One region of the Cobetia sp. QF-1 genome, then DNA from elsewhere that is predicted to be linked to it. Evidence: predicted binding sites of a transcription regulator. Region 1 holds the regulator's gene; each other region holds the start of a gene.
What was found. The regulator LexA, encoded in region 1, represses DNA repair genes until DNA is damaged. The targets are predictions, from matches to a motif close to TACTGTNTANNTANACAGTA.

Region 1 (3,279 bases):
CTGTAGCCGCTGATGCCGATGAAGATGCTGAGACCGACGCGCTACGTGCCAAGCGCCGCTGTCCGATCTGTGCGACGGCGATGGACAGCTACCTGATCGATGAGCATCGCAAGTTGCACGTCTGTGGCAACAGCCCGGATTGTGTGGGACACGAAGTCGAGGAAGGGCACTTCCGTATCAAGGGCTATGATGGTCCAGTGATCGAGTGCGACAAGTGTGGCGCTGATATGCAGCTCAAGACTGGCCGTTTCGGCAAGTACTTCGGCTGTACTAGCGAGACCTGCAAGAACACTCGCAAACTGCTCAAATCGGGTGAGGTCGCACCACCGAAGATGGACCCGATTCCGATGCCGGAGCTCGCCTGTGTCAAGGTTGAGGATCACTACGTGCTGCGTGATGGCGCGAGTGGCTTGTTCATGGCAGCCAGTCAGTTCCCGAAGAATCGTGAGACGCGTCCACCATTGGTGATGGAGCTCAAAGCGCACGCTGACGAGTTGCCGGAGAAGTATCACTTCATCCTCAAGGCGCCGGAGAAGGACCCGGATGGGCGCCCGGCGCAGATTCGTTTCTCGCGCAAGGTCAAGGCGCAGTACGTTATGAGTGACGAGGAAGGTAAGGCGACTGGCTGGAAAGCGACGTTCGAGAATGGCCGTTGGGTTGTCGAGGACAAGCGCAAGGGAGTCAAGGTCTGATGAGTCATCGTGCCCGCACCAACCAACTGCTGTATCAGGCTGAGCTGTTGTTAGCACAGTCGGCGGTGACGGCGGGAGACGAGCACGACATGGCGCGTCGCATGGCAAATGAGGAGGGCGCGCTGGTGCTGTTGGAGCTGGCGCTGTCCTCGTTGCTGGACGAGTTCGCTGTGGTGGCGCGTTGGCCGCAGGACGGCTGGCGCGAACGTTTGACAGCTCCCCCGACACCCGTTGCCGAGATTGAGCAGCTGCGTATTCTGCTCGAACGTCCCGATAGCTGGCTGAGCCAGCTGGTGAGTGACATTGACCGCTTGCATGCTGAGACGGGTGCTGCGCGCCGAGAAGAAGGGCGTGTACGTGGCGATGGTTTGATTATCGCGGCTGCGGCCAATGCCTCATTGGTTGAGCGTCTCACAGAGGTGCTAGCGGCATTCAAGGCCATATTGCCGGGGCTACGCGAGTCGAGTGTCGAGTGGTAGTGATGTCAAGCGGATGACGCTTCGGTATCGCGGGTGCTAGACTGAGCCCATTGTGGCAAGCCCCGCATTCTCAATAGTACGACCATGGCTCTGGCTGTGGTCGTACTTTTTTCTGCGCTGCGTGAGGCCTGTCCACCGTCAAGCTGACGATCACAACGACGCCGGCATCTCAAGAGATGCCGTGCAGGAGGAATGACGTGTCTGATCCCGCCGTACTTGAAATTGTGCAAATGGAAGATGGTGAAGTGATTCTGCGCGCAGCCGAAAGCGAAGGTGAGCCGCTGCTCAGCATTCGCATCTCGGATGAGGCGGCTGATCTGCTGCGTGACAATCGCTTCGAAGTCGCGCGTGAAATGATTGACCATGCCATCACGCGCACGCGCCTGTGGGATGGTGAGGAAGATGAAGATGAGCAGTCAGAAGGTATGGTGCACTGAAGCACTGGCTGCCCATCATTGTCGCTAGTCTCTTAAGCGTTCAGACACGAAAAAACCGCCAATTGGCGGTTTTTTCGTGTCTGAACGCGAGTGAACATCTCGAGAGGCGTATCAGTGAAGACCGCCGTCGCGGATAACGCCAACGCCAAGGCCTTCAATTTCCAGGCTTTCGCTGCGCAGGTCCACCTTGATGGGGGCGAAGTCGGTATTTTCAGCTTCGAGCCATACGTAATGACCATCGCGACGGAAACGCTTGACGGTCACTTCATCCCCGAGACGTGCCACTACTATCTGGCCATCGCGGACATTGGTGGTGCGGTGTACTGCCAGTAGATCACCTTCCAGGATACCGGCATCCTTCATGGAAACACCGCGAACACGTAACAGGTAATCTGCTGCCGGTGAGAAGTAGTCGCTAGGCAGAGGGCAGTGGCGATCGATGTGCTCACTGGCGAGTATCGGGCTGCCTGCTGCGACTTCACCGATGACTGGTAGACCCGGATTGTCATTTTCCTCAGCGTCGGCCAGCGATGGCACGCGAATGCCGCGTGACGTGCCGGGCACCATTTCAATGGCGCCCTTGCGCTTCAATGCGCGTAGATGCTCTTCGGCAGCATTGGGGGAGCGAAAGCCCAGCGCCTGGGCGATTTCGGCACGCGTCGGCGGATAGCCGGAGGATTTGATGGTCTTGATGATGAAATCAAAGACGTCCTGCTGGCGCGGAGTAAGCGGCTGGGTCATGGGCATTGCCTTTGGCCTGGGCGGCATCTTGAGCTGACGGCACGGGGTGTGCATCCATACAACTGTCATTGTATCCAGTCATGGCGGTCATGCAAGGCATCTTGCGAGGTATTCAGCAGGTGTGTGGCTTGATTATGGTAATGAGCATGCGCTTTTAACGTCTTCTCGTAGACCCTTTCTTTTAGCAAACGTCATTCAATACCCATCGGTATTGCGTTCACTGGAAACGCTTGAGTGGTGGAGGCTTAGTTGACCAGACTGAATATCAGCAAGTCCTGAAGCGTTAGGTGTTTGAAACACGAAGAATTGTCAGTGGTAGCATGGCAGGCTAGAATCATTGTGTTTCAAACGAATGTTCGTCAATGGTGGTGTTCGGGTTATCTTGCCTCTCTTCCGCTATCCCCGCGAACCGGTCGTTTGCAGCATGACATGAGAGAGTCGGCACGAGGGACTATCAATGCTCACGTGACTTACGATTCCAGCATTTCATTACGACCACCTGATTAAGGCTTCCGTCCATGGCCCAGACTGACACTGTCACCCGCATCCTTGATACCGCCGAAGTATTGTTTGCCGAGCGCGGATTCGCCGAAACCTCTCTGCGTAATATTACCAGCAAGGCCAAGGTCAATCTGGCGGCGGTGAATTATCACTTCGGTTCCAAGAAATCGCTGATTCAAGCGGTGTTCGCGCGTTACCTCGACCCCTTCAGTGAGCGTTTCCATGCTGCTCTCGACAGTGTCGAGCAAGAGTATGCTGGTCATCAGGTTCCGCTTGAGGTGCTATTGGAAACCATGGCGCGCACCGTGCTTGAAGTGCCTGCAGAGCGGAATAGCCTGCGTACTTTCATGCGCCTGTTGGGGCTTGCCTATACCCAGGGGCAAGGCCACATGCGCCGTTATATTCGTGAGCACTACGGCACGGTCTTCA
Region 2 (3,279 bases), 240 kb from region 1:
CCCTTGCACGCCATCACGAAGAGCAGATGGCTGACGTGCACCTGAAGGACCTGTTCGCGGATGATGCCGCGCAGGGTCGCGACCGGGTGGCCATGTTCACGCGTTCGGCGGCAGGTCTGCGCCTGGATCTCTCGAAGCAGCGCCTCACCGGCAAGACGCTTGAGCTGCTGCTGGAGCTGGCGCGCGAGACGGGTGTCGAGCAGGGCATCAAGCGTCTGCTGGCCGGTGAGCATGTCAATCGCTCGGAAGACCGCCCGGCCCTGCATGCCGCACTACGCCTGCCACGCTCCGTCAGTCTGGAAGTGGATGGTGAGGACGTCGTGCCGGCCATCCACGAAAGCCTCGAGCATCTGGCCGAGATGGTGGAGACCTTTCACAGTGGCCAATGGCGCGGCGCCACGGGCAAGCCGATCACCGATGTCGTCAATCTCGGTGTGGGTGGCTCGGACCTCGGCCCGCTGATGGTCTCCAGTGCGCTCAATGATTGTCGTCCCAAGGGCATCCATGAGATCGGTGTGCACTTCGCGTCGACCATGGATGGCTCCCAGCTGGCGGATTATCTGGAGTCACTCAGCCCTGAAACGACCCTGTTCGTGCTGTCCTCCAAGTCGTTCTCCACCATCGATACGCTATCCAACGCGCGTACCGCACGTGACTGGCTGAGATCGCGCCTTGATCCTGAAGGACGTCTGGAAGCGCTGATCAATCGTCAGCACTTCATTGGCGCCTCCGCCAAGCCGGAGAAGATGAGCGAGTGGGGCATCGCGCCGGAACACCAGCTGCTGTTCTGGGACTGGGTCGGTGGGCGTTATTCGCTGTGGGGGACGATTGGCCTGCCTATCGCGCTGAACGTTGGCATGGATAATTTCCGTCGTTTGCTGGCCGGTGCGCATACGCTGGATGAGCACTTCCGTACTGCACCGCTGGAAGACAATCTGCCGGTATTGCTGGCGCTGGCCGGTATCTGGAACAACAATTTCCTGGATATTCGTGCCCACTCCATTCTGCCCTACGACGGACGCCTGGAATATTTCGCCAGCTATCTCGAGCAGCTGGAAATGGAATCCAACGGAAAATCCGTCACCAATGACGGTGAGATGATCGATTACTCCACCTGTCCAGTGCTGTGGGGGCAGTTGGGGCCGAATGCTCAGCACGCCTTCTACCAGCTGCTGCATCAGGGGACCCAGGCGGTCGAATGTGATTTCATCGCGCCGATGTGTCGTTATGATCACATCGAAGATGCTGAAACTCGCGGGCACCTCAAGGCGCAGCATCGTCTGACGTTGGCCAACTGCTTTGCTCAATCACGCGTATTGATGCTGGGTGATGATGCTATTCCAGGTGACGAAGAACAGCCGAATCACAAGCGTTATCGTGGTAACCAGCCGTCGACGACATTGTTGCTCGAGACATTGACGCCGGAAACGCTGGGCGCATTGATTGCACTGTATGAGCAGAAGGTCTTCGTGCAAGCCACTATCTGGGACATCAATCCCTTTGATCAATGGGGCGTGGAGCTCGGCAAGCAAATTGCCACGGCGACGGAAGCCACCATGACCAGTGGCGAAGGCTTCGGGAGCCTCGATGCCTCTAGTCGAGCACTGATCGAGGCGATATGGACGGCGCAGGGACAAGATCCGCGACGTTGAGAAGTGCTGTATTGAAGAGTCTCGGTATCTGTTGATTTATACAGTATTCTCGCTATCCTATAAGCGAATCAATCGTTTACACTAGACAGCATGACGTGGGCCAAGAGTGATCTCCATGGAGAGGCCTCTTGAGCCCGCGTGGTGTCGGGAGTACTGATGGCCAGTCCCCAATCCCCCGTGAGTACAGCACCCGTCAGGGGCTTGCTCTACCTGCATGGCTTCAACTCGGCCAATTGCTCTCCCAAGGCCAGGTTGATGCAGCGTGCAGCTGAGCAGTTCGGCTTGCCCTGCGTAATGCCGGATATTCCGCCAGAGCCCATAGCGGGTCAGGCAGCCGTTGATACGGCTTATCATGAGCTGTGTGTGCAGCTGGCGCTGGACCCTGCTGATCCTGTCTGCGATGACGCCATCATGGTGATCGGCAGCTCGATGGGAGGCTTTCTGGCTACCTGGCTGGTGGCGCGTGAGGCAGCGCGCCTCGACGGCCCAGCGGGCCCACAGCAGAGCGTGCTGCGACAAGGGCCACGCAGTGTGCTGATCAACCCGGCAGTACGCCCCACTCGATTGGTCAGCGCCTGGCTTGGTTCGACACATGCCAATCCTTATACCGGTGTGACCTTTACGGTCACCGAGGATTTCGGTCCGGGTCTGACAGCATTGGAGGCCGGTCCTGTGACGCCACAGCGTACATTGGTGCTGTTGGCCACGGCCGATGAGACATTGGACGTCAACGATGCCGCAGGGCTCTATCAAGAGTGCCGATTGGTGATTACCCCGGGCGGTGATCACGGCTTTGCGCAGCTGGCGGAGTATCTGCCAGCCATCATGGCGCACGGTGGTTATCGGCTGGCACCGGATGTCGCGGCCTCGCTGCATGTCGCACCGATCTGAGGGCCGGCTAGTGCATCTGCCCAATCAGTATCTCGACATCACACTCTTCAGGAATCGGGTTCATTTCTCAGCTATCGGCTTTGCTGACAATGAGAGATGAATCGGACGTCAACACCAAGGACACAAGGCTGCGATGAGTCAGTACAGCGCCAGTTCCATCGAGGTCCTCTCCGGCCTCGAACCGGTCCGCAAGCGGCCCGGTATGTATACCGATACGTCTCGGCCCAACCATCTGGTTCAGGAAGTCATCGATAACTCCGTCGATGAGGCGTTGGCCGGCCACGCGAAAGAAGTGCGCGTACGTCTGTTGGAAAACGGCGGCATCGAAGTGGCAGATGATGGTCGCGGCATGCCCACCGATATTCACCCTGAACATGGGGTCACCGGCATCGAGCTGATCCTCACCAAGCTTCATGCTGGTGGCAAGTTCTCACAGGACAGCTATCGCTTTTCTGGCGGTTTGCACGGGGTCGGTGTGTCGGTAGTCAACGCGCTATCCAGGCGGCTGGAAGTTGAGGTCTGCCGTGATGGCCAGCGTCAGCGCATCGCGTTCGAGAAAGGTGAAAAGGTCGAAGAGCTGGCCGTCATTGGCACCGTCGGCAAGCGCAACACCGGCACCTTGGTTCGCTTCTGGCCCGATGATAGCTACTTCGACAGCCCTAGACTTGCAATCGCACGCTTGCGTCATCTGATGCGTGCCAAGGCGGTGTTGTGCCCGGGGCTCAAGGTCGTGTTG
Region 3 (3,279 bases), on a different contig from region 1:
GTACCCAGAACCCGAATATGCCGACAGGCATGATCGAGGTGCTGGCCAAGGATGTTGAGGTGCTCAACACTGCACAGACTCCACCGTTCCAGCTTGACGACCACAACAAGGTCGGTGAGGAAGTTCGCCTCAAGTATCGCTACATCGATCTGCGTCGTCCCGACATGATTGAGAAGTTGCGTCTGCGTTCACGCATTACCCACAGTGTGCGTGCCCAGCTTGAAGCACTTGGCTTCCTCGATATCGAGACGCCGATCCTGACGCGCGCTACGCCAGAAGGTGCACGTGACTATCTGGTGCCGAGCCGCACCTATGCCGGCAACTTCTTTGCACTGCCGCAGTCTCCTCAGCTGTTCAAGCAGCTATTGATGGTCGCGGGCGTTGACCGTTACTACCAGATTGCCAAGTGCTTCCGTGATGAAGATCTGCGTGCCGATCGTCAGCCGGAATTCACCCAGATTGACCTTGAAGCCAGCTTTGTCGACGAGCAGGACATCATGGGCATGACCGAGACCATGATCAGTGGCCTCTACAAGGAAGTGCTGGGTGTCGATTTCGGCAAGTTCCCGACCATGCCGTACTCTGAAGCCATTCAGCGCTTCGGTTCTGACAAGCCGGACCTGCGTATTCCGCTGGAACTGGTCGATGTCGATGACCTGATGAGCAGTGTGGACTTCAAGGTCTTCTCCGGTCCGGCCAAGGATGACAAGGGCCGCGTCGCGGCGCTGCGTGTTCCGGGCGGTGCTAGCCTGTCGCGCAAGGAAATCGATGCCTACACCAAGTTCGTTGGTATTTATGGCGCCAAGGGTCTGGCATGGATCAAGGTCAATGAGCGCGCCAAGGGCATCGAGGGGCTGCAATCGCCGATCGTCAAGTTCATGGAAGACGTGGTTGATGAAGTGCTGGACCGCTGTGGCGCCGTCGATGGCGACATCGTGTTCTTCGGTGCTGACAAGTCCAATATCGTTGCCGAAGCGATCGGCGCGCTGCGCGTCAAGCTGGGTGAAGATCTCAACCTGTATACCTGTGAGTGGGCGCCGCTGTGGGTCATTGATTTCCCGATGTTTGAAGCCGATGCCAACGGCCGCCTGAGCGCGCTGCATCACCCGTTCACGGCGCCGTCCTGCAGCCCGGAAGAGCTCAAGGCAAATCCGGAAACTGCACTGTCACGCGCTTACGACATGGTCATCAACGGCACCGAATTGGGTGGCGGCTCCATCCGTATTCACGACCAAGCCATGCAGCGTACCGTGTTCGAAGTATTGGGTATCGGCGAAGAAGAAGCGGAAGAGAAATTCGGCTTCCTGCTCGACGCCCTGAAGTTTGGCGCGCCGCCCCATGGTGGTCTGGCCTTTGGTCTCGACCGTCTGGTAATGCTGATGACTGGCGCGAAGACCATTCGTGAAGTGATTGCCTTCCCGAAAACCCAGAGCGCCGGCTGCATGATGACTGACGCACCGGGTGAAGTCAGCGGTGAGCAGCTCAAGGAGTTGAACATCCGCCTGCGTCAGAAAGCGAAGGTAGAAGAAGAAGGCCAGGCCTGATATCTAGCAGGTCTGTCATACGATATCGCGGGCAAGTCCAAGGGTAGTGTGGTCGTCCGCGATACCGTTGGGTTCAAAGCCCATAGGCGGTGTGATACTGAGCCCTGGCAGAGAATGCTGGGATAACGGTGTTGCACCGCCTTTTTTATGGCATGGTGGCTGGTTATATGAACAGTTGTTGGGAAGATGTTATGAGCAACTGCAGGAGATTTTAGTGACTTCGACTGACGAGAGCGTCGCATGATCATTCTTGGAATTGACCCTGGCTCGCGTTTGACCGGTTATGGCGTGCTGGACGTGTCGGCAGCGCAACCACGCTATGTGGACAGTGGATGTATCCGGATGTCGCAGGTCAGTCTTGATCAGCGCCTCGCGCAGATCTACGCCGGTATCAGCGAAGTGATAGCTCTGCACTGTCCAGCCGAGTTCGCCATCGAGCAGGTCTTCATGTCAAAGAATGCAGATTCTGCGCTCAAGCTAGGTCAGGCACGCGGGGCTGCCATTGTCTGTGCTGCCAATCATGGTTTACCTGTCTCCGAATACGGACCGCGGCAGATAAAGCAAGCGGTGACCGGCTCTGGAGCGGCAGACAAGCTACAGGTACAGCACATGGTCACACATACGCTGAAGCTCTCGGCCACGCCGCAGGCAGACGCTGCAGATGCCTTGGCGATTGCTCTGACGCATTGCTTTGCCCGTCGTCGTCTCACGCCGAGTAGTGCTCAGCTAGAGACGTTAGGGCTGGGTGCCACTGGCAATCGCAAGGGCTCACGTATACGACGTAGTAGTAGCTGGCGGGGATTCGAGCCAGACAAGTAATGTGCCTATCAGGTATAAATACGATATTGTGCTCAATAAATGCCATTTATTCAGTCACTTGTAAGCCTGCTGCCGTGATAGTGCGCAGAGAATTGCGCCGCTTGTTGATACGATAATGATGAAGCGTCAGGAGAGTGTTCCTGCTGACTGTCATGATCGTGCGACAAAATCGTCTTAACACTCGGACATGCCGCCGACGCTTCATCTTTGGTAGGCTTGCCCGCAATGTCATCATCAGAGCAGTGAAGGGGGGCTGGGAAATATGCCCAGTACACATCACTGTAGAAAAGGACTGACTGAAACATGATTGGACGTCTAACCGGACGACTGCTTGAAAAGCAGCCTCCTCATCTGGTGCTTGATGTGCACGGTGTGGGGTATGAGCTTGAAGCATCGATGAATACCTTGTTGGGACTGCCGCCGGTAGGTCAAGACTGCCAGCTTTTCACGCATCTTGTGGTGCGTGAAGATGCTCAGTTGCTGTATGGCTTTGGCAAGGAGCCAGAGCGCCGTCTCTTTCGTGAGCTGATCAAGATTTCTGGTGTCGGTCCGCGTTTGGCGCTCGCCATTCTCTCTGGCATGGAGCAAGGTGATTTCATTCGTTGCGTTCATGACGAAGATAGCCGTGCACTGACGCGCTTGCCGGGTGTCGGCAAGAAAACGGCTGATCGTCTGATCATTGAAATGCGTGACCGTCTCAAACATTGGACCGTGTCGACAGATGATGGTCTCAATGAGATGGAGCGCGCTTCGCAGCCTCAGCCGCCGATCACGCACCCACTGGCGGATGCCGAAGCCGCGCTTGTCTCGTTGGGATACAAGCCCGTTGAAGCAGCCAAGATGCTGTCCGGGCTTGAATCAGGTGCCTCTACGGAAGCCCTGATCAAAGCTGCACTGGCACGCAAGATGGCCAGCT

Region 2: the regulator LexA is predicted to act here: its motif matches at 1,679-1,698, upstream of CFN46_RS00995 (YqiA/YcfP family alpha/beta fold hydrolase).
Region 3: the regulator LexA is predicted to act here: its motif matches at 1,702-1,721, upstream of ruvC (crossover junction endodeoxyribonuclease RuvC).

What each region holds. Positions count from the first base shown of each region.
Region 1 covers NZ_NBVS01000001.1:457,123-460,401, reverse strand. The annotation lists gene topA (type I DNA topoisomerase) at 1-692, shown strand, start outside; gene CFN46_RS02035 (DUF6586 family protein) at 692-1,171, shown strand; gene CFN46_RS02030 (hypothetical protein) at 1,369-1,608, shown strand; gene lexA (transcriptional repressor LexA) at 1,720-2,349, opposite strand; gene CFN46_RS02020 (TetR/AcrR family transcriptional regulator) at 2,868-3,279, shown strand, end outside.
Region 2 covers NZ_NBVS01000001.1:218,062-221,340, reverse strand. The annotation lists gene pgi (glucose-6-phosphate isomerase) at 1-1,652, shown strand, start outside; gene CFN46_RS00995 (YqiA/YcfP family alpha/beta fold hydrolase) at 1,809-2,543, shown strand; gene parE (DNA topoisomerase IV subunit B) at 2,677-3,279, shown strand, end outside.
Region 3 covers NZ_NBVS01000008.1:65,453-68,731, forward strand. The annotation lists gene aspS (aspartate--tRNA ligase) at 1-1,544, shown strand, start outside; gene ruvC (crossover junction endodeoxyribonuclease RuvC) at 1,785-2,363, shown strand; gene ruvA (Holliday junction branch migration protein RuvA) at 2,667-3,279, shown strand, end outside.